One region of the Caulobacter sp. Root1472 genome, then DNA from elsewhere that is predicted to be linked to it. Evidence: predicted binding sites of a transcription regulator. Region 1 holds the regulator's gene; the other holds the start of a gene.
The links. The regulator HrcA, encoded in region 1, represses chaperone genes, less so after heat shock. The targets are predictions, from matches to a motif close to GTTAGCANTCNNNNNNNNNGANTGCTAAC.

Region 1 (14,787 bases):
GTGGCCAGGCGGAAGCCGAGGATGCGATAGCCCTTGGCCATCAGCCACAGGGCCGCGACCACCTCGGCGCGACGTCCCGACAGCCGCGCGGCCGCGCCCCGGGCCTGTCTCTGGGCCTGCCGTTCCGGACGGGCGGGCCGGACGGCGCTCATCCGGCCGCCTTCATGGCCAGGGCCTGGCGGTAGAGGTCCTTGCGCGACAGGCCCAGGGCCTTGGCCACTTCGGAGGCCGCCTCGCCCAGCGGCAGGCGGGTCATGGCCTCGCGCAGGGCGGCCTCGGCGTCGTCGGCCGAGGCGACCTCGTCCTCGCCCGGCCCGACCAGGATGACGATCTCGCCCTTGGGCGCCTCGAACCGCGGGTCGGCGGCCAATTCGTCGAGCGGGCCGCGGACGCAGGTCTCGTAGAGTTTGGTCAGTTCCCGGGCCACCGCGCCGGGCCGGGGGCCGAACACCGCCGCCATGTCGGCCAGGCTGTCGGCCACCCGCGAGGCGCCCTCGTAGAAGATCAAGGTGGCGCGGACGTTGGCCAGCGCCTCGAAGAACGTCTTGCGGGCGGCGGTCTTGGTCGGCGGGAAGCCGGCGAACAGAAAGCGGTCGGTGGGCAGGCCGGCCAGGGTCAGGGCGGCCAGGGCCGCCGAGGCGCCCGGGATCGGGAACACCGGCAGGCCGGCCGCGATCGCCGCCTGGGCCAGACGCAGGCCGGGGTCGGAGACCATGGGCGTGCCGGCGTCCGAGACCAGGGCGATCCGCTCGCCCGCCTCAAGCCGTTCCAGGATGCGCGGCGTCTCGCGGTCGGCGACGTGCTCGTCATAGCGCTGCAGCCGCTTGGAGATGGCGTAGGCGGCCAGCAGCTTGCCGGAAACCCGGGTGTCCTCGGCCAGCAGGACGTCGCAGCCCGCCAGAACGTCCAGGGCCCGCAGGGTGATGTCGCGCAGGTTCCCGATCGGCGTCGCCACGAGGTAGAGCCCGGGCGCCAGCGGCGCATCGGACAGAACGGGCGGGGCAAGCTGGCGGCTCAAGGGCGGACTTTCAACACGGGGCCTGGCGACACAGGACTGGCGACACAGGACTGGCCGACGCGGACTGAGCGGCCACGAAGCGGCGCGCACGCAAGGGTTATCAGGTCGCGAGCGTTCCTGTCAGCCGGTCCAGCACCAGACGTCCGGATCGGGTGGCGCGCAGGCGCAGGGGATCATCGGCCAGAAGGCCGGACTCCACCAGAGATTTCACCTTCGGCGTGTCCGGCCAGAGGTCCAGGGCGGCGATCTCGGCGAAGCTGACGCCGTCGTCGATGCGCAGGCCCAGCAGCAGGCGCTCCTCGGCGGCCTCCAGGGCGGTGAGGGCCTCGCGCTCGAAGCCGACGCCGGTTTCGACGACCGCCTGGATGTAGTCGGCGATCCCGCGCCGGGCCGTGGTGGCCAGCTTTCCGTCAGCCAGGGTCAGGCGGCCGTGGGCGCCGGGCCCGACGCCGACATAGTCGTGGCCGCGCCAGTAGACGAGGTTGTGGCGCGAGCGGGCCGCCTCGCCCTGGGCGTGGTTGGAGACCTCGTAGGCGTCGAAGCCGGCCGCCTCCAGCACCGCTTGGGTGGCCTCGAACAGGGCGGCGGCTAGGTCCTCGTCGGGCACGACCAGCTTGCCGCGGCCGACGGCGCGGTCGAAGGCGGTGCCGGACTCGATGGTCAACTGGTACGGCGAGACGTGCTCCGGGCCCAGGGCCAGCAGTTCGCCGAGTTCCGCCGTCCAGGCCTCGACCGTCTGGCCGGGCCGGGCGTAGATCAGGTCGGCCGACAGGCGCGGAAAGGCCCGGGCCGCCACGGCGATCGCCCGCCGGGCCGAGCCGGCGTCGTGGTTGCGGCCCAGCAGGGTCAGGGCCCTGTCGTCCAGGGCCTGGACGCCCAGCGACAGCCGCGCCACCCCCGCCGCCGCCAGGGCGTCGAAGCGGTCGGCCTCGGCGTCGGTCGGATTGGCCTCGAGGCTGATCTCCAGGTCGCCGGCCGGCGTCCACAGCGCCTTGGCCGCCTCGATCACCCGGGCCACCTGAGCGGGCTCCATCAGCGAGGGCGTGCCGCCGCCGAAGAAGATCGACAGCAGGGTCCGCGGACCGGTCAGGGCGCGCTGGGCCGTCAGGTCGGCGACGATGGCGTCGGCCAGGGCCGCCTGCTCGCCGGTCCTGCCGCGGTCCCGGACGACGTTGAAGTCGCAATAGGGACAGATCCTGGCGCAGTAGGGCCAGTGGACGTAGACGCCCAGCGGCGGCCCTGCGCGCTGCGGGACATCACTCAAACAGCGCCGCCTTCAGCTTTTCGAACGCCACGGCCCGGTGGCTCATGGCGTCCTTGGCGGCCGGCTCCAGCTCACCGAAGGTCTGGTCGAAGCCGGCGGGGATGAAGATCGGGTCGTAGCCGAAGCCCCGGTCGCCGCGCGGCGGGAAGGTCAGGGTCCCGTGGACCTCGCCCTGCACCACCACCGCCGGTCCGCCGTTCGGCCAGGCCACGGCCAGGGCGCAGGTGAACCAGGCGGAGCGATCCTGCGAGCCGGTCTCCTCCACCCGCTCGGCGACCTTGTCCATGGCCGAAGCGAAGTCCTTGCCGGGGCCTGCCCAGCGGGCCGAATAGATGCCCGGCGCGCCATCCAGGGCCGCGACCGACAGGCCCGAATCGTCGGCCAGGGCGATCTGGCCCGACAGGTCGGCGGCGTGGCGGGCCTTGAGCAGGGCGTTGCCGACGAAGGTCGTCTCGGTCTCGTCCGGCTCGGGCAGGCCCAGGGCCCCGGCCGCCAGCACCTCGAACCGGCCGTCCAGCAGGGCCGCCAGTTCCTTGGCCTTGCCAGGGTTGTGCGTGGCGGCGACAAGCTTCGTTCCAGTTTCCAGCTTCAGCGTCATCGCGCGACTCCTTTCCGGGGCAAGACCATGCAGCTTCTCTACTCCCCCATGTCGCCCTTCGCCCGCAAGGTTCGCGTGATCGCTTTCGAACTGGGCCTGGCCGAGCGGCTGGCGCTGACCCTCGCCAGTCCCTTCACCGACGAGAGCGTGCGGGCGATCAATCCGCTGTCGAAGATCCCTGTGCTGATCCTGGACGACGGCCCGCCGATCTTCGACTCGCCGGTGATCTGCGAATACCTGGAGCACCTGGCCGGCCGGTCCCTGACGCCCGCCGCCGGTCCGGACCGCTGGGCCGCCCTGACTGTCCAGGCCATGGCCGACGGCATGGGCGACGCCGCCGTGGCCATCGTCCGCGAGCGCCTGCGCGAGGGTCCGCACCGCCAGGACCTGTTCGACCGCCAAGGCGCGGTGCTAATGGCCGCCCTGGACCTGCTGGAGCGCCGGACGCCGCCCAGCGACCGCTTCGAGATCGGCGAGATCGCGGTCGCCGCCCAGCTGGCCTACCTGGACGTCCGCCAGGTGATGGACTGGCGCCAAGGCCGGCCGAATCTCGCCGCCTGGTACGAAACCGCCAGTCGCCGGAGCGCGATGGTGGCCACGGCGCCACACCTCGCATAATCCGTTCGGTGAGCGCGATCATTGCTAAAGTTTAATATCGTTTATCGATAAGCAACATTGGCGCTGGCGGAATCGCCCCCTATCTTCGGAACCTGGGAGACACGCCATGCCGGCGCGGTCCCGCACCCGACCCGAAGGCCCGCCATGTCCGCCGCCAGACTGATCCGCATCGTCGACGCCGTCGCCACCCGCATGGCCACGCTGACGCTGATCGCTGGTCTGCCGCTCGCCGCCGTGACCTTCGCGATCAAGACGTTCTGACCCGGCGTCCAGCCCGCCTTTGACCGGTCCCGATCCGCCGGGGCATGGTCGGCGTTTCTGCGTGAGGGGAAGAGCGGATGCGCGCCTTGGGGCCTGGCTCGGTATCGAGTTTCCTGAAGATCATCCTGGACGTGATCTATGTGGGCCTGTGGGTCTGGGTCAGCCTGCTGGCGATCTTCACGGTCGCGGTGCTGCTGCTCAGCTTCAATCCCGAACTGATCACCGCCAAGCTGCACATCGGCAGCGCGATCGACGAGCTGATCAGCAAGGGTCCGCTGTTCGCCGGGGCGCTGGGCGCCTGGGCCCTGCTGTCAGGCGGCTGGATGGTGATCGTCGAGCGCCTGCGGCGGGTGTTCTCCACCCTGACGGCCGGCGACCCGTTCCATCCGGACAATGTCCGCCGCCTGCGGGTGGTGGGCCTGGTCCTGGCCGCCCTGGAGATCGGCCACTACATCTTCGCCGCCCTGGCCAAGTGGCTGGCGCCGGACACCAAGATCGTCGACGGCTCGTTCAGCCTCAGCGCCTGGTTCCCGGTCCTGGTGGTGTTCGTCCTGGCCGAGGTCTTCCGCGAGGGCGCGCGCCTTCGCCGGGAAGCCGAACTGACAATCTGACGACGCGGAGACGAAAGAACCCCATGGCCATCCGCGTGCAACTGGACCGCATCCTGCTGGAGCGACGGATGTCGCTGACCGAACTGTCGGACCGGGTCGGCGTGACCATCGCCAACCTGTCGATCCTCAAGACCGGCAAGGCCCGCGCCGTGCGCTTCACCACCCTGGACGCCCTGTGCCGCGAACTGGACTGCCAGCCGGGGGATCTGATGACGTACGAGCCGGGTCCTGGCGAGGTTCACGAGGAGGACTGAGACTTTCTCCTCCTCGCACTTCCTTTCAACCGTCATTCCGGGCCTTGTGCCCGGAACCCCTGGTTCAGCCGACGGTGAAGCGAAATGGCGCGCCAGCGCGCCACCCTCCTGCCCTTGCGGCGGATAGAGGGATCCCGGGCACAAGGCCCGGGATGACGATGGTAAGGGGGCTTCCCGGGCCCTACTTCGCCGCCGACACCGCTTCCCGCTGCTTCACGAACAGCTCCCCGATCCCCTTCTCGGCCAGGGCGAACAGGCCCTCGAACTCCGCCCGCGTGAAGCCGCGCTTCTCGCCTGTGGCCTGGATCTCGACGATGTCGCCGGCGTTGGTCAGCACGAAGTTGCTGTCGGCCTCGGCCTGACTGTCTTCCTCGTAGTCGAGGTCCAGCACCGGGATGTCCTTGAACACGCCGCACGAGACAGCCGCCACCTGGCCCAGGATCGGGTCGGTCTTCAGCACGCCTTCCTCGATCAGGTAGTTGACCGCGATGCGCAGGGCCACCCAGGCGCCGGTGATGGCGGCGGTGCGGGTGCCGCCGTCGGCCTGGATGACGTCGCAGTCCAGGCTGATCTGGCGCTCGCCCAGGGCCTTCATGTCGACCACGGCGCGCAGGGAGCGGCCGATCAGGCGCTGGATTTCCTGGGTGCGGCCGCTCTGCTTGCCTTGCGCGGCTTCACGGCGACCGCGCGTATGCGTGGCCCGGGGCAGCATGCCGTACTCGGCCGTGACCCAGCCGGCGCCCTTGTTGCGCATCCAGCCCGGGACGCTTTCCTCGACCGTGGCGGTGACCAGCACCTTGGTATGGCCGAAGCTGACCAGGCACGAGCCCTCGGCATAGCGGTTGACGCCGGTCTCCAGCGTGACTTCGCGCGTTTGGTCGGGGGCGCGTTCGGACGGACGCATGGAACAACTCCGGGGCTTTGCGTGATAGGATGGGGCCGCTTATCCTAACTTCGACGGGGTCGTCCAATCCCGTCGGAACCTGGGGAGCCCGCTGGGGCGCGTTCGAAGGCTAGATGACACAGCTTTTTTCGGGTTTTTCCGCTCAGACTCCCAGTCTCACCGACCTGGACGCCCGGGCCCGCGACATCTTCCGGCGCGTGGTCGAATCCTATCTCGACACCGGCGAGCCGGTCGGCTCGCGGACCCTTTCACGGGGCGGCGTGGCCCTGTCGCCGGCCTCGATCCGCAACACCATGCAGGACCTGGCCCACTTGGGCCTGCTGGACGCCCCCCACACCAGCGCCGGTCGGATCCCCACCCATGCCGGCCTGCGGATGTTCGTCGACGGCCTGCTGGAGGTGGGCGACATCGGCGAGGACGAGCGGCGGACCATCGAGGCGCGGCTGTTCGCCCATGGCCGCTCGTTCGAGGAGGCGATGGGCGAGGCTAGCGCCATCCTGTCCGGCCTGGCCGGCGGTGCGGGGGTGGTGGTGGCGCCGGTCCGTGAGGGCGGGGTCAAGCACGTGGAGTTCGTGGCCCTGGGCGCCGACCAGGCCCTGGCGATCATGGTGTTCGACGACGGCACGGTCGAGAACCGGCTGATGAAGCGCGCCGCCGGCGTCACGCCCGCGGCCCTGCAGGAGGCCTCCAACTTCCTCAACGCCCGCCTGCGCGGCCGTACGCTGAACGAGACCAAGGCCGAGATGGCGGCCGAGCTGGACACGGCCCGGCGTGAACTGGACGCCGCGGCGGCGCGTTTGGTCGAGGACGGCCTGGCCGCCTGGAGCGGCGGTGATGACGCCGACCGCGCCCTGATCGTCCGCGGCCGCGCCAACCTGCTGGCCGACGCCAGCGCCCGGGAGGACCTGGAGCGCGTGCGGCGGCTGTTCGACGACCTGGAGCAGAAGGGCCAGTTGATCGGCCTGCTGGACGACGTGCGGACCGCCGAGGGCGTGCGCATTTTCATCGGGGCCGAAACGCGACTCTTTTCGCTTTCGGGTTCCTCCCTGATCGCGGCGCCCTATATGTCGGGCCGACAGAAGGTGCTGGGGGCGATCGGCGTGATCGGCCCCACCCGGTTAAACTATGCCCGGGTGATCCCGCTGGTGGACTATACCGCCCGCGTGCTTGGCCGGATGATGGACGGATAGAGGACGAGATGACCGACGAACAGACGCCGGCCGAAGACGTGGCTTTCGATACCGACCAGGCTTCGTGGGAAGACGCGTCGCAGGAGATCGAGGCGCTGAAGCTGGAAGTGGCGGCGCTGAAGGACCAGGCCCTGCGCTACGCGGCCGACGCGGAGAACACCAAGCGCCGGGCCGAGCGCGAGATGAACGACGCCCGCGCCTATGCGATCCAGAAGTTCGCCCGCGACCTGCTGGGCGTGGCCGACAACCTGTCGCGCGCCACGGCCCACAGCCCGCGCGACTCGCAGGACGCGGCGGTGACCAACTTCATCATCGGCGTCGAGATGACCGAGAAGGAGCTGCTGGGCGCCTTCGAGCGCAACGGCCTCAAGAAGATCGATCCGGCCAAGGGCGAGAAGTTCGATCCCCACCTGCACCAGGCGGTGATGGAGCAGCCCTCGGACGAGGTCTCGGCCGGCGGCGTCATCCAGGTGCTGCAGGCCGGCTATGAGCTGATGGGCCGCCTGGTCCGCCCGGCCATGGTCGCCGTGGCCGCCAAGGGCTCGAAGGGCCCTGACGCCCCGGCCGAACCGACCGCCGGCGCGGCCAACCCCTATGCCGCGACGGGCGACACCTCGGGCGAGGCGTTCGACACCAAGGCCTAGCCGTTTCCCTTTCTCGAACCGTCATCCCGGGCCTTGTGCCCGGGACCCCTGGTTCAGCTGAACCGTGAGACGCAAGCGGTTCGCTGGCGAACCGCCACCGCTGCACCTACGGCGGACAGAGGGATCCCGGGCACAAGGCCCGGGAAGACGAGCTGAAGAAGAAAAAAGCGCTCTAGCCCTCTCCCTCGATCCGATCCGCCAACCCCCTGGCCCCCGCCACGGCGTCGGCCCAGGTCACGTCGAAGTCGGCGTCCTCGCCATAATAGGGATCGGCCACGGACTTGCCCTGGCGGCCCTCGACGACATCCAGCAATAGCAGCAGTTCGCCCGTCGCATCGGCCGGCCGCAGGGCTTTCAGGTCCGCCAGGTTGGCGCGGTCCAGCGCGACGATGTGGCTGAAACGGCGGAAGTCGTCGGGCGTGACCTGCCGCCCGCGATAGCCGGAAATGTCGATCCCCTGCCGCCGCGCCACCGCCTGGGCGCGGCGGTCGGGCGGATGGCCCACGTGCCAGGACCCGGTGCCGGCCGAATCGATCTCGACCTCCAGGCCGCGTCGCGCGGCTTCCTGCCGGAAAGCCGCCTCGGCCAGGGGCGAGCGGCAGATGTTTCCCAGGCAGACGAACAGGACGGCGGCGGGCTTCACGGATGACCTCTCGGCAAGGGGACGCGCCGCTTGCGCGCACGCCGGACAGGCCCAACATGTAGCCTCGCCCATTGCCCTGACGAAAGGCCGACTCCCATGACCACCGAGACCGCGATCCTCGCCGGCGGCTGCTTCTGGGGCGTCCAGGATCTGCTGCGCCGCTATCCGGGCGTGCTGAAGACCCGCGTCGGCTATTCCGGCGGCGACGTGCCCAACGCCACCTATCGCAACCACGGGACCCACGCCGAGGCCATCGAGATCGTCTTTGATCCCGCCGTGATCAGCTATCGCCGGATCCTGGAGTTCTTTTTCCAGATCCACGACCCGACCACCCTGAACCGCCAGGGCAACGACATCGGGACCAGCTACCGCTCGGCGATCTTCTACCTGAGCGACGAGCAGAAGCGCGTGGCCGAGGACACCATCGCCGACGTCGACGCCTCGGGCCTGTGGCCGGGCAAGGTGGTGACCGAGGTCGCGCCCGCCGGCCCGTTCTGGGAGGCCGAGCCCGAGCACCAGGACTATCTGGAGCGCATCCCCAACGGCTACACCTGCCACTTCATCCGCCCGGGCTGGACCCTGCCGACCAGGGCCGAGCGCGCGGCCGCCGTCTAGGTCGGATCACGTTCGGCTTCGGAAGCGAAAACCTCGTCCTTCGACAGGCTCAGGATGAGGTTTTCTAGGGCCGAGGCTCGCCCATGGTCCTCATCCTGAGCCTGTCGAAGGACGAGGACCACGCACCGACCTGACCGTCGACGGAGCATAGGCAAGGCGCCTTGCGCGACGGGGCGCGCATTTCGCCGCACCCCGTCGCGCGCCCCCTCTTCCCCAGCGGCGCGATTACGCTAATGTCGCAAGTCCATTCATTGCGGGGCTGCGGGGGATTCTCTCTGTCGGCGGCGGCCCTGGGACCTGGACCGAGATATGAAGCTTACCATCGAGCGGGCGGCGCTGCTGAAGGCGCTGGGTCACGTGCAGAGCGTCGTGGAACGCCGCAACACCATCCCGATCCTGTCGAACATCCTGCTGTCGGCCGATCGCGACACCCTGTCGTTCTCGGCCACCGACCTGGACATGGAGATCATCGACGAGGGCCTGGCCCAGATCGACGTGCCCGGCCAGATCACCGCCCCGGCCCACACCCTGTATGAAATCGTCCGCAAGCTGCCTGACGGCTCGGACGTCTCGCTCAGCTTCAGCGGCGACGACCCGCGCCTGGTGATCCAGGCCGGCCGCTCGCGCTTCAACCTGCCGGTGCTGCCGGCCGGCGACTTCCCGGTGATGAGCAGCGACGGCCTGTCGGGCCGCATCTCGGTCGACACCAACGAGCTGATCCGGCTGATCGACAAGACCCGCTTCGCGATCTCGACCGAAGAGACCCGCTATTACCTGAACGGCTTGTACCTCCACACCGTCAACGACGGCGGCGTGACCAAGCTGCGCGCCGTGGCCACCGACGGCCACCGCCTGGCCCTGGCCGAGATGGACGCCCCCGAGGGCGCGGCCGGCCTGCCGGGCATCATCGTGCCGCGCAAGACCATCCAGGAGGCCCGCCGCCTGATGGAATCGGCCGGCGAGCAGGTCGACCTGCAGGTCTCGGCCCAGAAGGTCCGCTTCGAGTTCGGCCGTGCGGCCCTGACCTCCAAGGTCATCGACGGCGCCTTCCCGGACTATCTGCGCGTGATCCCGCGCGACAACGCCAAGATCCTGACCCTGGACAACGACCTGTTCGCCAAGGCGGTCGACCGGGTGGCCACCATCTCGGCCGAGAAGAGCCGCTCGGTGAAACTGGCGGTCGAGCCCGGCCGCATCACCCTGACGGTCCGCAACATGGAGGCCGGCCAAGCTGTCGAGGAGGTCGAGGTCGACTACGACGGCGAGGCCTTCGAGATCGGCTTCAACGCGCGCTACCTGCTGGACGTCTGCGGCCAGATCGGCGGCCCGATCGCCGAGTTCCGCTTCGCCGACCCGGCCTCGCCCACCCTGGTGGTCGACCCCACCGACCCGGGCGTGAAGTACGTGCTGATGCCGCTGCGGGTGTAGGGGCTTCGAGGGTTCGCTGATTATGGAAACGGGCGCCGCGGCGCCCGTTTTGCTGTGCGGTTCCGGTCTGTCCGCATCCAGGATTGACGGCCTTCCAGCGATCCTGCCCACTGGCGACGTCAGAGGGGCGGATTTTCATGGCCAGACAGCGAGGCGGTCGAAACATCCTCGACAGCGGCATGAGCCTCGGCGGGTGGGTGGTGATCGCAGCGTCGGTCGGGATCTGCGCCGCGATCTATCTCGCCCAGAAAAACGCGTCGGCGGACGAGGCCGCGTTCTGGAGCCTTCGCGGTCCCCCTTGCCCGCCCCTGGACCAGACCCGCTACCAGCGGGCCTGGGGCACGGCCCAGGTCACGCGGTACGAGGGGGCGAGTTTCGAATATCGGGTCGGTCACATGATGTGCACCCGACGGCCGGGCGAACCCGGAAGCGGCGGCCCTTATCCCGTCTGCCAGTTCACGGGGCCCGTCTTCCTGGGCGTCGAGACCGGCGGCCGCCGTTCCTATTTCGCGCCGCCGTCGCGCTATGCGGCCCGCGTGGCGATCCTAAACGGCCAGGCCCGTTGCGTGCTGATCCCACGTTTCAAGATGAACGCGCGTCGCTAGAGCCGCCGCGCCGCGTGGCTGCACGCGGCTTGCACCGGTTTTGTCTCTGCGCGACCTTTTGCGGAACCCCGTCTCAGGGGTTTTCCGCGCGACAGCCTCAGGCCACCCCGAGGATCCGCACCACCAGCCAGAGTCCACCGCAGATCACCGCCCAGCCGGTCGCGATACCGAGCTCCGGATTGCTCTGCCACCATTGGCGCGGTGCGCCGAAAGCCTTGAGTTTCATATCCCCCTCCCCAGGGTTTGGTACCGCTATTCAGAACATAGAAACCTTGTTGCGCAAGCAACTTCCGGTTCCTGCGACGACTTGCGCGCGAATCCCGGAACAAAGGGGCCTCTTGCAGGCATCGCCGCCCGTGCTAGCCTCCGTTGCATAAGAAAACGGGAGGCGCGCATGGCCAGGGTCAGCTACATGACGGTGGGGTCCAACAGGCTGGAGGCGGCCAAGGCGTTCTACGACGCCCTGCTCGGCACGATCGGCATGACCGGCGTCTACGAGCACCCCTCGGGCGGACGGCTCTATCGGGGCAAGGGCACAGGCCTGTTCGGCGTGCTGGGACCCTATGACGGCGAGCCGGCCTGCGTCGGCAACGGCACGATGGGCGGCTTCGATTTCGAGAGCCGCGAGGCGGTCGACGCCTTCCACGCCAAGGCCATCGAACTGGGCGGGACCTGCGAGGGCGCGCCCGGCGAGCGGATGCCGGGCGCCTATTTCGCCTATTTCCGCGACCTGGATGGCAACAAGCTCTGCGGCTACAAGTTCGGCTGACCGCGCCCTGGCGCCGACGGGGCTCGAGCGCCTATATCCTCGACGGGCGTTTCCGGCGCCGACGAGGAGCATCCCATGAGCAAGGATTTGAGCGGCCGCGTGGCCCTGGTCACCGGCGCGTCGTCGGGCTTTGGCGAGGCCGTGGCCCTGGGCCTGGCCAAGGCCGGCGCCAAGGTGGCCCTGGCCGCCCGTCGCGAGGATCGCCTGCGCGACTTGGCCGGCCGGATCGAGGCGCTCGGTGGGGAGGCCCTGGTGATCGTCGCCGACTTCACCAAGGAGGCCCAGGCCCAGCGCGCGGTCCGTGAGACCGAGGAGACCTTCGGGCGGGTCGACATCCTGATCAACAACGCCGGGGTCATGTACCTGGAGCCCGTGGCCACCGCCGACCTCGCCCGCTGGCGGTCGATGCTGGAGCTCAACCTGCTGGGCCTGATCGCCGCCACCCAGGCCGCCCTGCCCGGCATGACCGCTCGCAAGGACGGCCACATCGTCAACATCGCCTCGACCGCCGCCCATGTCGCCAACCCGATGGCCGCGGCCTATTCCGCCACCAAGTTCGGCGTGGCCGGCTTCTCCGAGTCGCTGCGCAAGGAGGTCCACAAGGACAACATCCGGGTGACCGTGATCTCCCCCGGCATGGCCGCCACCGAGTTGCGCGACCACATCGCCGTCGCGGCCGTGCAGTCCGCCGTGAACACCTCGGCCGAGGCCATGCGCCAGCTGACCGCCGAGGACGTCGCCGACGCGATCCTCTACGCCGTCTCCAGGCCCCCGCACGTGATGATCAACGAGATCCTGATGCGCTCGACCGACCAGGAACGGTAGGCCTCGCGCGACCGGCTCCGGGCGAGGCCCAGATTCGGGCGCCGTCCCAACCCGCCTACGCCACGATCGGGGCGCACAGCGGAAGGCGCATCGCAAGGAGGCCGCCATGCACACGCGCTGGGACCGCATCGCCGCCATCGTCTTCAGCGGGACCGCCTGGGCGCTGGCCCTGGTGGCCGGGCCACACATGGCCCACGCCCTGCGTCACCCCGCCCGCCTGATGGCTCACGCCTCGATCGGCCGCCGACGCGACCTGGGCTGATCGCGGCGCTCGGACCTGGGACCCGAACAGGCTGTGGCAAGTCCCGCGATTCACATCGCTCTTGCGGAAAACCGGCGTCCACTTTTCCGCGCGATGCTCTAAGAACGCGTGGGTGAGCCGCGCCGCCCTCCTTTCGCTGACCCTGACCGACTTCCGCTCGTACGAGCGCGCGCGGCTCTGTCCGGAAGGGGCCAGCGTCTATCTGTTCGGGGCCAACGGGGCGGGCAAGACCAACCTGCTGGAGGCCGTCAGCCTGCTGTCGCCGGGCAAGGGCCTGCGAGGCTCCGGCCTGACCGAGGTCGGCCGCCGGCTGCCCGGCGAGGCCGGGGGCCGCGCCTGGGCCGTCGCCGCCGAGGCCCAGGCCGGAGACGACGAGCCGGTGCGGCTGGGAACCGGCGTCGAGCTGGCCGGCGCGGCCCGCCGGGTGGTCCGTGTCGAGGGCGAGACCGTCCCGCCCGGGCGCCTGGCCGACTATGTTCGCCCCATCTGGCTGACCCCGGCCCAGGACCGGCTGTTCCTCGAGGCGGCGGGCGAGCGGCGCAAGTTCTTCGACCGCCTGGTGTTCGCCGGCGAGCCCGACCACGCCCGCCACGCCAACGCCTATGACAAGACCCAGCGCGAGCGCATGCGGCTGCTGACCGACGCCGCGGAGACCGGCCAGCCGGCCGACGCCATCTGGCTGGCCGCCCTGGAGGCCCGGCTGGGCCAGGCCGGAGCCTTGATGGCGGCGGCCCGGGCCCGGACGCTCCGGGCCCTGCAGGCCGAGATCGACGGCCGCGGCGACCGCCCCTTCCCCCGCGCTCGCCTGGCCCTGACCGGCGAGTGGGAAAGACTGGCGCTGGACGGCGTCGAGGCCGGCGAAATCGAGGCCCGGCTCGCCGTCGCCCTGGCCGCCGCCCGCCCTCGCGACGGGGCCGCCGGACGCGCCCTGACCGGCCCGCACCGGGGCGATCTGGCCATCCACCACGTCGACAAGGACCGTCCCGCCGCGGAATGTTCGACCGGGGAGCAGAAAGCGCTGATTCTGAACCTGGTTTTGGCCCAGGCCGCGCGACTTTCGCGTGCGAAGGACGCGCCGAATCCTATATTGTTGCTCGACGAAGTCGCCGCGCATCTCGACCTGAAAAGGCGGGCCGCCCTGGCCGACGAAATCACGGCGCTCGGCCTGCAGGCTTTTCTGACAGGCACCGACGAGTCGCTGTTCGACCATCTGAAAGGTCGGGCTCTGGGCGTTCGCGTCAGCGAACTCGGCCTGACCGCATTGGAAGACGTATGACCGAAGAGACCAAAGGCCCTGAAGCCGACGCCAACACCGATCGCCTCACCACCGCCGACGGTTCGGAAATGTCGGCCCCCGAAGTGATGACCGGCGAGTACGGCGCCGACTCCATCAAGGTGCTCAAGGGCCTGGACGCGGTGCGCAAGCGCCCCGGCATGTACATCGGCGACACCGACGACGGCTCGGGCCTGCACCACATGGTCTACGAGGTGGTCGACAACGCCATCGACGAAGCCCTGGCCGGCCACGCCACCAGGGTGGAGGTGATCCTCAACGCCGACGGCTCGGTGACGGTCACCGACGACGGCCGCGGCATTCCGGTCGGCATCCACGAGGGCGAGGGCGTCAGCGCGGCCGAGGTCATCATGACCCAGCTGCACGCCGGCGGAAAGTTCGACCAGAACAGCTACAAGGTTTCGGGCGGCCTGCACGGCGTGGGCGTCTCGGTGGTCAACGCGCTCAGCGACTGGCTGGAACTGAAGATCCACCGCGACGGCCACAGCCACCAGATGCGCTTCGAGCGCGGCGACGCGGTGACCTCGCTGAAGGTGACCGGCGACTCGCCCATCCGCGCCGACGGTCCCAAGGCCGGCGAGGTGCTGACCGGCACCGAGGTGACCTTCTTCCCGTCCAAGGACACCTTCGCCTTCATCGAGTTCGACCGGAAGACGCTGGAGCATCGCCTGCGCGAGCTGGCCTTCCTGAACTCGGGCGTGACCATCTGGTTCAAGGACGACCGCGACGCCGAGCCCTGGCTCGAGAAGCTGCACTACGAGGGCGGCATCGAGGCCTTCGTGCGCCACCTGGACAAGGCCAAGACCCCGCTGCTGAAGACCCCGATCGTCATCCGCGGCCGCAAGGACAAGGTCGAGGTCGACCTGGCCCTGTGGTGGAACGACAGCTACCACGAGCACATGCTGTGCTTCACCAACAACATCCCGCAGCGGGATGGCGGCACGCACCTGTCGGCGTTCCGCGGCGCGCTGACGCGCATCATCA
Region 2 (14,787 bases), on a different contig from region 1:
CGGTGACCAGGGTGCGGTAGCCCTTGGCCTTGGTCTGGCGGATCTCGTCGACTACGTCGTCGACCTGGCTGGCCCCGTCCTTGGAGACCGGGCGGACCTCGACCGGCGGGTCGATCAGGCCGGTGGGGCGGATCACCTGCTCGGCGAACACCCCGCCGGCCCGCTCCAGCTCCCACTTGGCCGGGGTGGCGCTGACATGCACCGACTGCGGCCGCATGGCGTCCCACTCCTCGAACTTGAGCGGGCGGTTGTCCAGGGCGCTGGGCAGGCGGAAGCCGTACTCGGCCAGGGTCCATTTGCGGTTGCGGTCGCCCTTGTACATGGCGCCGATCTGCGGGACCGTCTGGTGGCTCTCGTCGGTGAACAGCAGGGCGTTGTCGGGGATGTATTCGAAGAAGGTCGGCGGCGGTTCGCCCGGGCGGCGGCCCGACAGGTAGCGGCTGTAGTTCTCGATGCCGGCGCACGAGCCGGTGGTCTCGATCATCTCCAGGTCGAAGGTGGTGCGCTGCTCCAGGCGCTGGGCCTCCAGCAGCTTTCCGTTGGCGACCAGCCATTCGAGGCGCTCCTTCAGCTCCTGGCGGATGCTGACGATGGCCTGGCGCAGGGTGGGGCGCGGGGTGACGTGGTGGCTGTTGGCGTAGACCTTGATCATCTCCAGCTCGCCGGTCTTCTTGCCGGTCAGCGGGTCGAACTCGCTGATCGCCTCGACCTCGTCGCCGAACAGGCTGACGCGCCAGGCGCGGTCCTCGTAGTGGGCGGGGAAGATCTCGATGGTGTCGCCGCGGCGGCGGAACGTGCCGCGCTCGAAGGCGGCGTCGTTCCGCTTGTACTGCTGGGCGACCAGGTCGGCCATCATCTGCTTTTCGTTGATGGTCTGGCCCACCTCCAGGGTGAAGGTCATGGCCGTGTAGGTCTCGACCGAGCCGATGCCGTAGATGCAGCTGACCGAGGCCACCACGATGACGTCGTCGCGCTCCAGGATCGCCCGCGTCGCCGAGTGGCGCATGCGGTCGATCTGCTCGTTGATCGAGCTGTCCTTCTCGATATAGGTGTCGGTGCGCGGGACGTAGGCTTCCGGCTGGTAGTAGTCGTAGTAGCTGACGAAGTACTCGACCGCGTTGTCGGGGAAGAAGCTCTTCATCTCGCTGTAGAGCTGGGCGGCCAGGGTCTTGTTGGGGGCCAGGATAAGGGCCGGGCGCTGGGTGGCCTCGATGACCTTGGCCATGGTGAAGGTCTTGCCCGAGCCGGTGACGCCCAGCAGCACCTGGTCGTTTTCGCGGCCTTCCAGGCCCGCGACGAGCTCGGCGATGGCGGTCGGCTGGTCGCCGGCCGGCTCGTAATCGCTGACCAGCTTGAACCGCTTGCCGCCCTCGGACTTCGCCGGCCGCGCGGGGCGGTGCGGGGTCCACAGCATGGGCATCGAGGCGGCGTCGACCTCGGCGTCCAGGGCGACGTCATGGATGAACTTGGCGGAGACGTCGGAAACGCCGCCGGCAGGGGTCTCGGAGGATCGGGCCATGCAGGGAAGGTAGGTCCGCGCGGGCGGGAAGGCTAGGGGGCCTGCTGACAGCGGATGTCAGCAGAATGGCGGCAGGTGGCGGCATTGCCTTTCACGCTCAAGGTTGCGATCCTGGCCGGGACAACCACGGGGGTGGCCATGGCGGACATCAAGCGCGGAGGCCTGGGCCTCCTCCTGGCGATCGGCCTGATCGGAGCGGGCGCGGGCGCGGGCGGGGGCGCGGCCTCGGCCCAGAGCTCGGACATGCGGCTGATCCGCGAGCCTGTTTATGGCGAGCTGCGCGACGTGCTGGGCGCGGTCCTGCCGGTCGCGACGCCCAGCGCACGCTGCGCCCGGCCCGCCCAGCTGCCCGACGGCGCCTGCCTGGAGGCGGTGCTGGCCGGGATGAAGGCCCGGGGCGCGACCACCGGCCGGGTGCTGACCGCGCCGGGCGCCGGCGGCGGGGCGGGAACGGTGATCTCCGGCCCGATCGGCCAGGCCTACCGCCTGTACGACGTGACCCTGGCCGGCGGCGCGCCGCGGGGCGCGCCGGTGACCCTGCCCAGCTCGTCGGTGCGGGTCCCGCGCGACTGCTACGCGACCGGCCGCGGCGTCGACTACCGGCTCGACCTGCGCGACGGCCAGCTGATCGCCCGCGAGGTCCAGGCCGTCAGCTGCGGCGGGCCGGTCCCGCCGATCGGCTATGGCGGCCCGCGCCGGCCGCCGATCGGGCAGAACGAGCCCGGCGAGCGCTGGCCGGCCACCGCCACGGTCGAGGTGCTGGGCGCGCCCCGGCAGCTGGCCGCGCCGCGTCCGGACTGCCCGCCGGACGCGGCTCTGCGCGACGGCGTCTGCTTCGCGGCCGGCATCGCCGAACTGGCGTTCCGGCCCGAGCTGAAGGAACTGGACGTGATCGGCGCCAAGCGGCCGGTGGTCCCCGGCGTGGTGCTGACGGCCAAGGAGACCGAGCAATATGTGCTCAAGCGCGGCCGCAAGGGCTTCAAGGCCGACAAGCGCTGGTTCGACAAGTCCAGCCTCGCCGCCCCGGCCGGCTGCGGCCTGACGAGCCCGGTCGACTTCGAGGTCGAGGCCGGCGACCGGGTGCACGAGCGGGCCCTGGCCGGCTGCGGCGCGCCGCCCGCCCCGCCGCCCGTGGCCACCTACGAGGCCTATGGCGCGGTGATGCCGGTGGTCATGGGCAACCGCCCCGGCTGCGCCGAACGCGGCGAGCAGCTGCTGGGCGACGCCTGCTTCAGCGACGTGATCGGCTGGATGCGGGCCCGCAAGATCCCCAAGGCCGAGGCCCTGGTGCTGGACGGCTTCTATCGTCCCGGCGAGCGGGTTTATGGCGGCGGCCCGATCCGGTTCTCTTACGCCTCGGTCTGGGTCAATCCGGACGGGACCTACAAGGCCGACCGCAAGCACAGCTATTCGGCTCAGATCCGCTCCAGCGGCTGCTCGACGCTCACCGACGCGGGCGGCGAGGCCAGCGGCATGACGCTGATCCGCGCCGACGGCGGCGTGATGGCCCGCGCCTACCAGTGGGTGGCTTGCCCGGTGCGGTAGGGCGTGCGGGATGCTTGCAGGTTTGCAATCTTGAGGTGAACCTGTCGCTCCGAGTTCAGGAAGGGCGGTGCGATGGACATGACGCGCAGGGGCGTGGCGACGGGTCTGGCGGCGGCGAGCGCGTTTCTCGGCCTAGCCGCGGCGCAGGCGTCGCCGGCGCCGGCGGAGGCCAGCCCCCAGACCCGCCTCTTCCTGGAGCGCCGCTACCTGCCCGTCTGGCGAGCCATCCAGGCCGCGCCCCAGGATCCGGGCCTGCAGCAGATGGCCTCCTTCCTCGGCGACGAGGCCACGGCCCTGGCCTCGGCCGGCCTGGGACCGGCGGGCGATCCGCCCCTGCCGGCCGACGCGACCGCCCAGGACGCCCTGGCCGCCATCGTCGAGGCCGCCCGCGACCGCCGCGTCGTCGTGCTCAACGAAGCCCACGTCGCCTCGCGCCACCGCGGATTCCTGGCGCGGGTGCTCCGCGCCCTGCGGCCGCTGGGCTTCGACGTCCTGGCCGCCGAGGACTTCCTCAATAGCCGGGAGCCCGGCGCGCCGACCGTGCGGAGCTACAGGGCGGGCGCGGCCCTGGATCCCAGCCTGGGCTTCTACCTGCACGACCCGGTCTATGCCGAGGCGGTCCGCGAGGCGGCCGGCCTGGGCTACCGGCTGGCGTCCTACGAGCAGCGGGAGGACCAGCGCGTGAGCGGCGAGGACAAGCTGGCCGCCATGGCGCGTCGCGAGACGGCCGAGGCAGACAACTTCATCGCCGACGTGCTGGCGCCGAATCCCGGGTCGCGGGTCCTGGTCCATTGCGGCTATTCCCACCTGCGCAAGACGCCCGACCATCGAGGAACGACGTGGTTCGCCGCCCGGCTGGAGGAAAAGTCGGGGATCGACCCCCTCTGCGTCTCCCAGGCCTACACCGGTTCATTCGGACCCCACGGCGCCGATCCGCCGATGACGACCGCGGTGCTGGAGCGTTTCAGGCCCACCGATTCGATCGTGGTGCGAGGGGCGAACGGGTGGCTCGGGGCGGAGCCGGCCGGGGCCGACCTGGCCGTGTTCCATCCGCCTCTGGCCGACGTCGCCGGTCGCCCGGGCTGGCTGGCGGCCGACCATGAGCGCCGCCGGGTGGAGGTCGCCGCGCCCCGCCCGCGAACGGCGACGGTCCTCCTTCAGGCGGTCCACGCCGTCGACTCCGACCAGGCCATCCCGGCCGACCAGCTGGTGCTGGCGCCGGAGGCCGCTTCGGCCGTGCTGTTCCTGCGGCCCGGCGCCTATCGCCTGCGGCTGGAAACCGAGACCGGCCTTGTCCCGCTCAGGACGCTGACGGTCTGACCGCGCCAGAGGTCTGACCTATTCAGGCCGCGTGTAAGATGTGTTAGCGCTATCACCGGTCACGGCGCGACAGGACGCCGAGCCGCGACGGGAAGCGTATGGACCAGGGACCTCTCCAGAACCGAGCTGGCTGGCCGCGGCCGAGGCGCGTCGCGGCCGCGGCCCTGGCGGCTTCGCTGCTGCTGGTCCAGGGCGCGGTCGCCGGCACGCCCCGGCTGGAGGCCCAGGGCTCGGCCCGGCGGCTGGTGGTCGACGGCAAGCCCCTGTTGGTGCTGGGCGGCGAGCTGGGCAATTCCAGCGCCTCCAGCCAGGCCTACATGGCCCGCTACTGGCCCAAGCTGAAGGCCATGAACCTCAACACCGTGCTGGCGCCGGTCTCGTGGGAGCTGGTCGAGCCGAAGGAAGGGGCCTACGACTTCTCCAGCGTCGACGGCCTGCTGAAGGACGCCCGGGCCCAGGACATGCACCTGATGATCCTGTGGTTCGGGGCCTGGAAGAACAGCATGTCGACCTATGTCCCCGCGTGGGTGAAGCGCGACGACGCCCGCTTCCCCCGGGCCAAGGCGGCTAGTGGCGTCAGCCAGGAGATCCTGTCGGCCTTCTCGGCCGAGACCCGCGACGCCGACGCGCGGGCCTACGCCGCCCTGCTGGCCCACCTGAAGGCGGTCGACGCCCAGGGCACGGTGCTGATGGTCCAGGTCGAGAACGAGATCGGCATGTTGCCGGTGGCCCGCGAGTGGGGCCCGGACGCCAACGCCGCCTGGGCCGCGCCCGTCCCGCCTGAGCTGCTCAAGCGCCTGGCGGCCGGCGGCGAGGCGATCGAGCCTGAGCTGCGCGCCCTGTGGCGGGCCCATGGGGCGAAGACCGCCGGGAGCTGGGCGCAGGTGTTCGGCGACGGCGACGCCGGCCAGGAGGTGTTCACCGCCTGGTTCTACGCCCGCTACGCCGACGCCGTGACCCGGGCCGGCAAGGCCGCTTATCCGCTGCCGATGTACGTCAATGTCGCCCTGAACCGCACGGGCAAGGCGCCGGGCGACTATCCCAGCGGCGGGCCGCTGCCGCACCTGATCGACGTCTGGAAGACCGGCGCGCCCAGCGTCGACCTGATCTCGCCCGACATCTATTTCCCCAACTTCAACGACCTGGCCGGCCGCTACAAGCGTCCGGACAACGCGCTGTTCATCCCCGAGGCCAACAATGTCGGCGCGCCCGAGACGCCGGCCAACGCCTTCTACGCGATCGGCAAGCTGGACGCGTTGGGCTTCTCGCCGTTCCAGGTCGAGAACGCCGACGACACGGCCCAGGCGGCGGTCACCCAGGCCTATGGCGTGCTCAAGCAGTTGACCCCTGCGATCCTGGCGGCCCAGGGCCTAGGCAAGATGTCGGGCTTCAAGCCGCGCGTGCTGGAGGACGGCACGGTGCTGGACCAGCCGGTCAGCCAGGTGATCGGCGACTACAGGTTCACCGTCGGCTTCCTCGACCCCTGGACGCCCAAGGCCGACCAGAAGACCGCCGCCCACGGCGGGCTGATCATCCAGATTGGTCCGGAAGAGTACCTGATCGCCGGCCGGGGCCTGGTCGTCACCTTCGCCGGCGCTGGGAACGGCCCCGCCCTGGCCGGCATCGACAGCGCGGTCGAGGGCGTGTTCGACGCCCAGGGCCGCTGGGTCCCCGGCCGGACCCTGAACGGCGACCAGACCCACCAGGGCCGCCACATCCGCCTCGCCCCCGGCCAGTTCCAGATCCAGCGGGTGAAGTTCTACCGCTACCGGTGAGCCGGCGGCCGCCTCTGAACCCTTGGCGGACCAAGCCTATTGGCGCCGCGCCGTCGCCCGCCAAACCGCAAGATCGGTCGAGCGCGCGACGGCCGCGCGCGGCAAGCTAGGATCGTCACAGCGGATGAGAATGATGACGACGGCGCTCGACCACTACCATGCCCGGATGCAGAGGGTGCTGGACCATATCGACCGGCATCTGGACGGCGACCTGGATCTGGAGGCGGTGAGCGGCGTCGCGGCGTTCTCGAAATTCCATTTCCATCGGCAGTTCAAGGCGACGTTCGGAATCTCGCTGCACCATTACGTCCAGCTGGCCCGCATGAAGCGGGCCTCGAAACAGCTGGCCGACGGGCAGGGGGTGAGCGTCACCGAGATCGCCATGGACGCGGGCTTTGAGTCGCCCGACGCCTTCGCCCGCGCCTTTCGGCAGCGGTTCGCGCAGTCGCCGTCGCGTTTCCGGAAATCTCCCGAATGGGAGCCGTGGCTTGCGGCCATCTCGCCGCTCAACGCAGCCAGGAGCAAGATCATGCAAGAGACCTTCACCCCCGACCAGGTCACGATCCGCGAGGTGGGGCCGACCCGCGTGGCGATGTTCGAGCACCGGGGCGACCCGCAGACCTTCGACGTCACCCGCGAGCGGTTCATCGCCTGGCGCAAGGCGGCCGGACTGACGCCCAAGACAAGTTCGACCTTCAACATCTGGTACACCGAGCGGCGGCCCGCCAACCCGGCCGACTATCGGATGGACCTGTGCGTCGGCGTCTCCGCCGACCAGAAAATCGAGGGCGAGGGGGTCCGGGAAGGCGAAATCCCCGGCGGGCGCTGCGCGGTGCTGCGGGTGACGGGTGACACCCACAATCTGGAGCCCGCCGCCCTTTATCTCTACCGCGACTGGCTGCCGGCCAGCGGCGAGGAAATGCGCGATTTCCCGATCTACTGCCAACGCTTCTTCCTGGACACGCCGGAACACGGCACGGCGGCGGAGCTGCATCTGCCGTTGAGGTGAGACGCCTCGCTCACGTACCCAGACCTTCGGACCCGGGTTCGGCGTGTGGGCTCGCTTCAGAGCTTCGGCGGCGCCGTCACGTCCGGTCCCGTCGGGACCGGGACGCGGCGGGCCGAGGTGATCGGCACGGGCGGGTCGAGGATCTGGCCCTTCATCACCGGATTGATCGCCTTGCCGGGCGTGGGTAGGGCCAGGATCTTCTTGGCCACGTCCATGCCCTGGACCACGCGGCCGAAGGCGGCGAAGCCGAGGTTGTCGCCGGTTCCGGCCGGATTGGCGTCCAGATACGGCGCGTCACCGATGCAGATGAAGAAGTCCGAGGTGGCGGTGCCCGGCGCGGTGCGGGCGATCGACACCGCACCGTCCACATGCTTGAGCCCCGTCTGGCTGGTCGGTTCGTGGGCGATGGGCGGCAGGGCGCCGACGTTCTGCAGCCCGCCCTGGATCAGGCCGTAGTCGACGGCGCCGGGCGCCCGCGAGGCCCGGAAGAAGGTCGCCTTGTCATAGAGCTTCCTGTCGACATAGCGCAGGAAGTTGGCCGTGGTGATCGGGGCCTGCTCGACGGCCAGCTCGATGACGATCCGGCCTTGAGGCGTGTCGAGGGCGACGTAGGCGTTGGGCAGGGGCGGCCGCGTCAGGGGCGAAGGAGCAAGAACCTGGGCGGCGGCCGGAAAGGCGGCCAGCAGGCCGGCGCCGACCAGGATCTCGCGGCGGACGAAGGGGCGTTGGGTCATGGGGATGAGACTAGCGTAGTCCCGCATCATTCTTCCACCGTCATCCCGGGCCTTGTGCCCGGGACCCCTCTGTCAGCCGCAAGGGCAGGGGTGTGGCGCGGCTAGCGCGCCAAGGCGCTTCACCGTCAGCTGAACCAGGGGTCCCGGGCGCAAGGCCCGGGATGACGGCTGAAAGAGGGACGGGCGATCTCTCTAAAACCTAAACCAGCATCCCGTGCCCGCGCAGCACCACCAGCCGGCCGGCGTTGAAGAACGGCAGGGACAGGGTGACGGCGATCAGGATCTCGAAGGCAAGGCTGCCCAGGTTGAGGCGGTCGCGCGCCCGGTCGACCAGGGCCGAGACCGCCCGGCCCAGGGCCGCGCCCAGCCAGGCCATGGCCAGGGCGAAGGCCATGGCCGCCCCGACGTGCGACTGGTAGCCCAGGAACAGGGCCGCGGCGGCGTGCGACAGGATCAGCAGGCCGCCCAGGGCCCGACCCTCGGTCCTGCCGTCGCCGTCCGGAGCGGTCAGGCCGAGGACCGAACCTGGCCGGGCCAGGGTCAGGCCGCCCAGCACCCCGCCGATCACGCAGGCGATGATCGCCAGGAGAAGCGAAAGGCCGTAGCTCGAAATGATCACGCGGGTCAGGTCTCCAGCCGCCTATGCGGGCTTATGCGGGCGCATGGCAGACCGCCTCGATGTTGCGGCCGTCCGGGTCGAGCACGAAGGCTCCATAGTAGTTGGGGTGATAATGCGGCCGAACCCCCGGCGGCCCGTTGTCCACCCCGCCGGCGGCCAGGGCGGCGGCGTGGAAGGCGTCGACCTGGGCGCGCGTGGCCGCCACGAAGGCCACGTGCATCGGGCCCGTCAGGGTTTCGCCGCCGCCGATCCAGAAGCTGGGCTTGCCCGCCTGGATGTCGCGACTGTCGGCGCCGGGGCCGTAGCCGAGGTAGCCGTAGGATCCCGTTTCGTCGGCGGTGACGCTCATCACCACCTCGACGCCCAGGGGCGCGAAGGCGGCGTCGTAGAAGGCCTTGGAGACCTTCAGGTCGCGCACGGTCAGTCCGATATGGTCGATCATCAGCGCACTCCTACCCTGAACACGACTCCGCAGTCGCCTCGCCGGTCGGGCTCCCCCGGCCGCTTGAACCTGAAGGCCAGGTCGTCCGGGAAGGTCAACAGCCCGATCAGGGCCAGGGCAGGGGGCTTCATCGTCTTCATGCCGCCGTCTTCGTTCCTATCTATGTCCGTCGCCGGATCGTCGTCCATCCGGGAGCCGGCCTGCCTACGGCAAATCGCCCCCAAGCAAGTTGGAGGCTCGTCCTTGACTCGCCTCACCGCCGGTCCTAACTCCTGCGCGGCGTTAGCACTCGATGGGAGCGACTGCTAACAGCGGCGCTCCCGACTGCAGACGAACCATAAATGAAAACCGTCCCGACGGAGAACGAGTCATGAAATTTCGCCCTCTCGGCGACCGCGTCCTGGTGAAGCGTGTCGAAGAAGAAACCAAGACCAAGGGCGGGATCATCATCCCCGACACCGCCAAGGAAAAGCCGCAGGAAGGCGAAGTCGTCGCCGTCGGCCCCGGCGCCCGCAACGACAAGGGCGACATCGTCGCCCTGGACGTGAAGGCCGGCGACCGCATCCTGTTCGGCAAGTGGTCCGGCACCGAAGTGAAGGTGGACGGCCAGGATCTGCTGATCATGAAGGAAAGCGACGTCCTGGGCATCGTCGAGGCCTAAAGGCCCGAGTTGCTCTCCGCTTTCGACCCCAAGTTTCTCTTTTAGAAGGGCTCTCAGATGGCCGCTAAAGACGTCTATTTCTCCTCCGACGCGCGCGACAAGATGCTGCGCGGCGTCAACATCCTCGCCAACGCGGTGAAGGTGACCCTGGGCCCCAAGGGCCGCAACGTCGTGATCGAAAAGTCGTTCGGCGCCCCGCGCTCGACCAAGGACGGCGTCTCGGTCGCCAAGGAAATCGAACTGGCTGACAAGTTCGAGAACCTCGGCGCGCAGATGATCCGCGAAGTCGCGTCCAAGACCAACGACAAGGCCGGCGACGGCACCACCACCGCCACCGTGCTGGCGCAAGCCATCGTCCAGGAAGGCCTCAAGTCGGTCGCCGCCGGCATGAACCCGATGGACTTGAAGCGCGGCATCGACAAGGCCGTCCACGTCGTCGTCGACTCCATCAAGGCGTCGTCGAAGAAGGTCACCACCAACAACGAGATCGCCCAGGTCGGCACCATCTCGGCCAACGGTGACAAGGACGTCGGCGAGATGATCGCCAAGGCCATGGACAAGGTCGGCAACGAAGGCGTCATCACCGTCGAGGAAGCCAAGACCGCCGAGACCGAACTCGACGTCGTCGAAGGCATGCAGTTCGACCGCGGCTACCTGTCGCCGTACTTCATCACCAACGCCGACAAGATGGAAGTCCAGCTCGAAGAGCCGCTCATCCTGTTGTTCGAAAAGAAGCTGTCGTCGCTGCAGCCGCTGCTGCCGGTGCTGGAAGCCGTCGTCCAGTCGGGCCGTCCGCTGGTGATCATCGCCGAGGACGTCGAGGGCGAAGCCCTGGCCACCCTGGTGGTCAACAAGCTGCGCGGCGGCCTGCGCGTCGCCGCCGTCAAGGCTCCGGGCTTCGGCGATCGCCGCAAGGCCATGCTGGAAGACATCGCCATCCTGACCGGCGCCCAAGTCGTCAGCGAAGATCTCGGCATCAAGCTCGAGAACGTCTCGCTCGACATGCTGGGCAAGGCCAAGAAGGTCTCGATCACCAAGGACGACACCACCATCGTGGACGGCGTCGGTGAGAAGTCGGCCATCGAAGCCCGCATCTCGCAGATCAAGAAGCAGATCGAAGACACCACCTCGGACTACGACAAGGAAAAGCTGCAAGAGCGTCTGGCCAAGCTGGCCGGCGGCGTCGCGGTCATCCGCGTCGGCGGCTCGACCGAAGTCGAGGTGAAGGAAAAGAAGGATCGCGTCGACGACGCCCTGAACGCGACCCGCGCGGCCGTGGAAGAAGGCATCGTCCCGGGCGGCGGCGTGGCTCTGCTGAAGGCCTCCAAGGCCCTGGCGACCCTGGTCGGCGACAATGACGACCAGACCGCCGGCATCGCCATCGTCCGTCGCGCCCTGCAGGCTCCGATCCGCCAGATCGCCGAGAACGCCGGCGTCGAAGGCTCGATCGTGGTCGGCAAGATCCTCGAAAGCGACTCGGCCACCTTCGGCTTCAACGCCCAGACCGAGCAGTATGTCGACCTGATCACCGACGGCGTCATCGACCCCGCCAAGGTGGTCCGCACCGCCCTGCAGGACGCCGCCTCGGTGGCCGGCCTGCTGATCACCACCGAAGCCGCCATCGTCGAGGCGCCCAAGAAGGGCGGCGGCGCCGGCGGCCCTCCCGGCGGCGGCATGGGCGGCATGGGCGACATGGACTTCTAAGAAGTCCGGTCAGCCTAGGCTGAACGAAATGGAGAAGGGCGGGACCGAAAGGTCCCGCCCTTTTTCTTTGGCCGGGGGCCTGGCTATTGCGCCTGCGCCCGACGCCGCTCCCACGCGACCAGGATGTCGAGGAAGGCCGTGACCCGGGCGCGCCGAAAGCGGGTCGCGGGCGTGACGGCGTAGATCCCGCCGCTCTCGAGACTCCAGGCGGGCAGCACCCGGATCAGGCGGCCGCTGGCCAGGTCGGCCTGCACCGCATAGTCCGGCAGGACCGAGAGGCCGACCCCGGCCCGCACCGCTTCCAGGACCCCCAGGGTGGCGTCGATGGCCAGCGCCGCCGACACCCGCACCGACCGCTGCTGGCTTTCGCCGTTGGAAAAGGTCCAGCCCAGCGGGTCGCGCAGGACGCTGTTGGCGACGAAGGGCAGATCCGCGACCTGGCTAGGCTCGGCGCCGTCGCCCAGCCGGGCCGCCAAGGCGGGGCTCGCGACCAGGATCTGCTGGAACGATCCGATCCGCCGCGCCCGCAAGGCGCTGTCGGTCAGCCAGCCGACCCGGATCGCCAGTTCCATGTCCTTCTCGACCGGATCCAGGGTCCGGTCGCTGATCACCAGGTCGGCGGTGCAGGCCGGAAACCGGCGGTGGAACTCGGCGATGGCCGGGACGACGACGGCGACGCCGTAGTCGAACGGGGCGGTCAGCCGCAGCAGGCCGGTCGGCGCGCGATCGTCGGCCTCCAGACCGTCGAAGGCCTCCTGGGCTTCGGACAGCACGCGGGCGCAACGTTCGTAGAAGGCGCGCCCCTCCTCGGTCGGCCGCACGCTGCGGGTGGTGCGGACCAGCAAGGTGGTCTCGAACGCGCGCTCGAGCTTGGCGACCTGCTGGCTGACCACGGCCTTGGTGATGCCCAGCCGATCGGCCGCCGCCGTGAACGAGCCGGTTTCGACCACCTCGGCGAAATAGGCCATGCGCTTGAGATTGTTGAGGCCGCGATCGGCGCCGTCCCGATGATTGTATGTCTGTGACATACGATGAGTGTATTTTCCCGACCTTCGCATGGCAATCGGCCGGGCGCATCCTGCGGGCGGATCAGGAGCCCCTCATGCCCACCCGGAGACTGATGATGACGATGATCGCAGGCGGCGCCGCCGCAACCCTCGCCGGCCAGAGCGACGCGCTGGCCGCCGGCGTCACGCTGGACTGGAAGGCCTTCCCCGCTGGGGAAAACGGGTTCTTCCGCGCGCCGGTCCTGGTCTGGGGCCCCAAGGAGGCCGTGCTGATCGACGGCGGCTTCACCCTTCCCGACGGCCAGGCGCTGGTCGAGGCCATCAAGGCCACGGGCCGCGCGCTGACGACCGTCTATGTCAGCCAGAGCGACCCGGACTATTATTTCAGCCTGGGCCCGATCAAGGCCGCCTTCCCGGACGCCAAGGTGCTGGCAGCCCCGGACACGATCGCGGCGATCCAGGCCAGCGTCGAGAAGAAGCTGGCGACCTGGGGGCCGCAGCTGGGCGACAACGGCCCCAAGACGCTCGCGGACATCGTCATGCCGACCGCCTTCGACGGTGATCAGCTGACTGTCGACGGCCAGGCGATCCAGATCGTCCCGGCCCAGGGCTTGGCCAATCGCCGCTATCTCTGGGCGCCGTCGCTGTCGGCGGTCTTCGGCGGCGTGCTGGTGTTCTCCGGCGTCCATGTCTGGACCGCCGACACCGCCGGCGCCGAGGCCCGCGCCGCCTGGGTTGCGCAGCTGGACGCCCTGCTGGCCCGCAAGCCGGCCGTGGTCGTGCCCGGCCACATGACGACCACGGCGCCGACCGGCTCGGCGGCCCTGACCTACACCCGAGACTACTTGCTGGCCTTCGAGCAGGAACTGGCCAAGGCCAAGGACTCCGCGGCCCTGATCGCGGCGATGACCGCCCGCTATCCGGACGCCGGCATGGGCGTGGCTCTGCAGATCGGCGCCAAGGTCGCCACCGGCGAAATGAAGTGGGGCTGAGATGACCACCAACAAGGACGTCATCCGCGGGACCTACGAGGCCTCGCCGGCGCAGAAGGGCGAGCGGCTGCGGGCGGCGCTCGCGCCCGACGCGACCTGGACCGAAGCGGCCGGCTTTCCCTATGCCGGGACCTATGTCGGCGTCGACGCCATAGCCGCCAACGTCTTCCAGCGCCTGGCCACCGAATGGATCGACTACCGCGCCGAGGCGCACACCTATCTCGAGGACGGCGACCATGTCGCCGCCTTCGGGGTCTATTCGGGAACCTATCGCGCCACCGGCAAGGCCATGACCGCCACCTTCGCCCACCTCTACACGCTCAAGGACGGCCAGATCGTCCGCATGGAGCAGGTGGTGGACAGCGCCATGGTGCTGCGGGCGCTGGATCCCGGCGCCTGAACGGTCTTGGCGAGGCGAGCGCCGCCCCGAGTTCCCGCCCCGCTTGTGGATAACCGATCACGGTCGCGTTAACACCTGCAGCGAAAACGTGGCGAAGCTCGTTCCTGACTCCGCGGACGCAAAAGGCGTCGAGGAGGCTGGTCGATGGCGAGACACGAGATCCACCATTTCCGTAACCGGCGTACCCCCAAGGCCGTCTATATCGCCTTGGGCCTGGCTTTGTGGTTGACCCTGGGCCTGCTCAGCCAGGCGGCGTTCCAGATGCTGGGCTAGGGCTTCCAGGGCGGACTCGCGGAGGATCGGCGGGCAGGCCTGGCCAGGACCGGCCGGGGCGTCTGCCGCCCGGGCCGGTCATCGGCGCGCCGCCGCCCCAGGCGTCCCAGCAGGCGAACGTCTCTTCCTCGGTCATGTGCTCGCTGGACTGGCCCAGGCACGCGCGCTTGTAGCGGCGGTCCTCGGCCGTCTCCCACAGCCTGCGGGCCCGGCGGGCGCTGGCCGGATCCAGGTACTCGCCGCCGCCGACCCGCCAGCGCGGCTCCACGGCCTGGGACATATTCGGGCCGGCCGGGACGGTGGGCAGGACCAGCGGCGCGACGCTGGACGGCGACGTCTGGAGCCGAGGCGGGGCCGGCGAGGGCGGACCGGCCTGACGAGGCGGCGCGGTCCGCCGGTCGGGCTCGACTTTGGGCGGAACGGGGCGCGGCTCCAGGGCGACGACCACGGTCGGCGGGTCGGCCATGGAAGGCGTCCGCCGTTCCAGGGTCAGCAGGGCCAGCAGGCCGGCATTGATCGCCAGGCCCGCCCCGCCGGCCGCCAGCCGCGCTCGCCATCGCCCCCGCGCGGTCATGGATCCGACCTCCCGTCGTACGTCCGGAGGTTGCGGCGTCCGGCTTGGCCGATTTACGGCGACGCTATGGCCGATTGCGGCAAGGCTTGAGCCGGCCCGCGAAATCGCTACATCGATCCCATGTTCCGCCAGCGCCCCGACGCCGATCTGATTGTTCAAGGCTGGGTGGTCGGCGTGATGGTCGAGACGCCCGGCGAGCGGCTGCCCGTCCGC

Region 2: the regulator HrcA is predicted to act here: its motif matches at 9,245-9,273, upstream of groES (co-chaperone GroES).

The regions. Positions count from the first base shown of each region.
Region 1 covers NZ_LMFX01000013.1:54,154-68,940, reverse strand. The annotation lists gene ASD47_RS11140 (YraN family protein) at 1-152, opposite strand, end outside; gene rsmI (16S rRNA (cytidine(1402)-2'-O)-methyltransferase) at 149-1,018, opposite strand; gene hemW (radical SAM family heme chaperone HemW) at 1,119-2,249, opposite strand; gene rdgB (RdgB/HAM1 family non-canonical purine NTP pyrophosphatase) at 2,275-2,880, opposite strand; gene ASD47_RS11120 (glutathione S-transferase N-terminal domain-containing protein) at 2,908-3,498, shown strand; gene ASD47_RS11115 (DUF2975 domain-containing protein) at 3,837-4,370, shown strand; gene ASD47_RS11110 (helix-turn-helix transcriptional regulator) at 4,394-4,624, shown strand; gene rph (ribonuclease PH) at 4,806-5,528, opposite strand; gene hrcA (heat-inducible transcriptional repressor HrcA) at 5,642-6,718, shown strand; gene grpE (nucleotide exchange factor GrpE) at 6,727-7,362, shown strand; gene ASD47_RS11090 (low molecular weight protein-tyrosine-phosphatase) at 7,535-8,005, opposite strand; gene msrA (peptide-methionine (S)-S-oxide reductase MsrA) at 8,102-8,620, shown strand; gene dnaN (DNA polymerase III subunit beta) at 8,930-10,048, shown strand; gene ASD47_RS11075 (hypothetical protein) at 10,186-10,653, shown strand; gene ASD47_RS27940 (hypothetical protein) at 10,751-10,879, opposite strand; gene ASD47_RS11070 (VOC family protein) at 11,048-11,422, shown strand; gene ASD47_RS11065 (SDR family NAD(P)-dependent oxidoreductase) at 11,498-12,247, shown strand; gene ASD47_RS27135 (hypothetical protein) at 12,354-12,509, shown strand; gene recF (DNA replication/repair protein RecF) at 12,622-13,785, shown strand; gene gyrB (DNA topoisomerase (ATP-hydrolyzing) subunit B) at 13,782-14,787, shown strand, end outside.
Region 2 covers NZ_LMFX01000023.1:328,504-343,290, forward strand. The annotation lists gene uvrB (excinuclease ABC subunit UvrB) at 1-1,519, opposite strand, end outside; gene ASD47_RS16590 (hypothetical protein) at 1,595-3,064, shown strand; gene ASD47_RS16595 (hypothetical protein) at 3,137-4,384, shown strand; gene ASD47_RS16600 (DUF5597 domain-containing protein) at 4,483-6,159, shown strand; gene ASD47_RS16605 (GyrI-like domain-containing protein) at 6,293-7,168, shown strand; gene ASD47_RS16610 (peptidylprolyl isomerase) at 7,225-7,902, opposite strand; gene ASD47_RS16615 (DUF4345 family protein) at 8,102-8,515, opposite strand; gene ASD47_RS16620 (VOC family protein) at 8,553-8,963, opposite strand; gene ASD47_RS27155 (hypothetical protein) at 8,963-9,103, opposite strand; gene groES (co-chaperone GroES) at 9,334-9,624, shown strand; gene groL (chaperonin GroEL) at 9,682-11,328, shown strand; gene ASD47_RS16640 (LysR family transcriptional regulator) at 11,412-12,356, opposite strand; gene ASD47_RS16645 (MBL fold metallo-hydrolase) at 12,431-13,327, shown strand; gene ASD47_RS16650 (nuclear transport factor 2 family protein) at 13,329-13,727, shown strand; gene ASD47_RS27690 (hypothetical protein) at 13,872-14,000, shown strand; gene ASD47_RS16655 (hypothetical protein) at 13,969-14,574, opposite strand; gene ASD47_RS16660 (hypothetical protein) at 14,695-14,787, shown strand, end outside.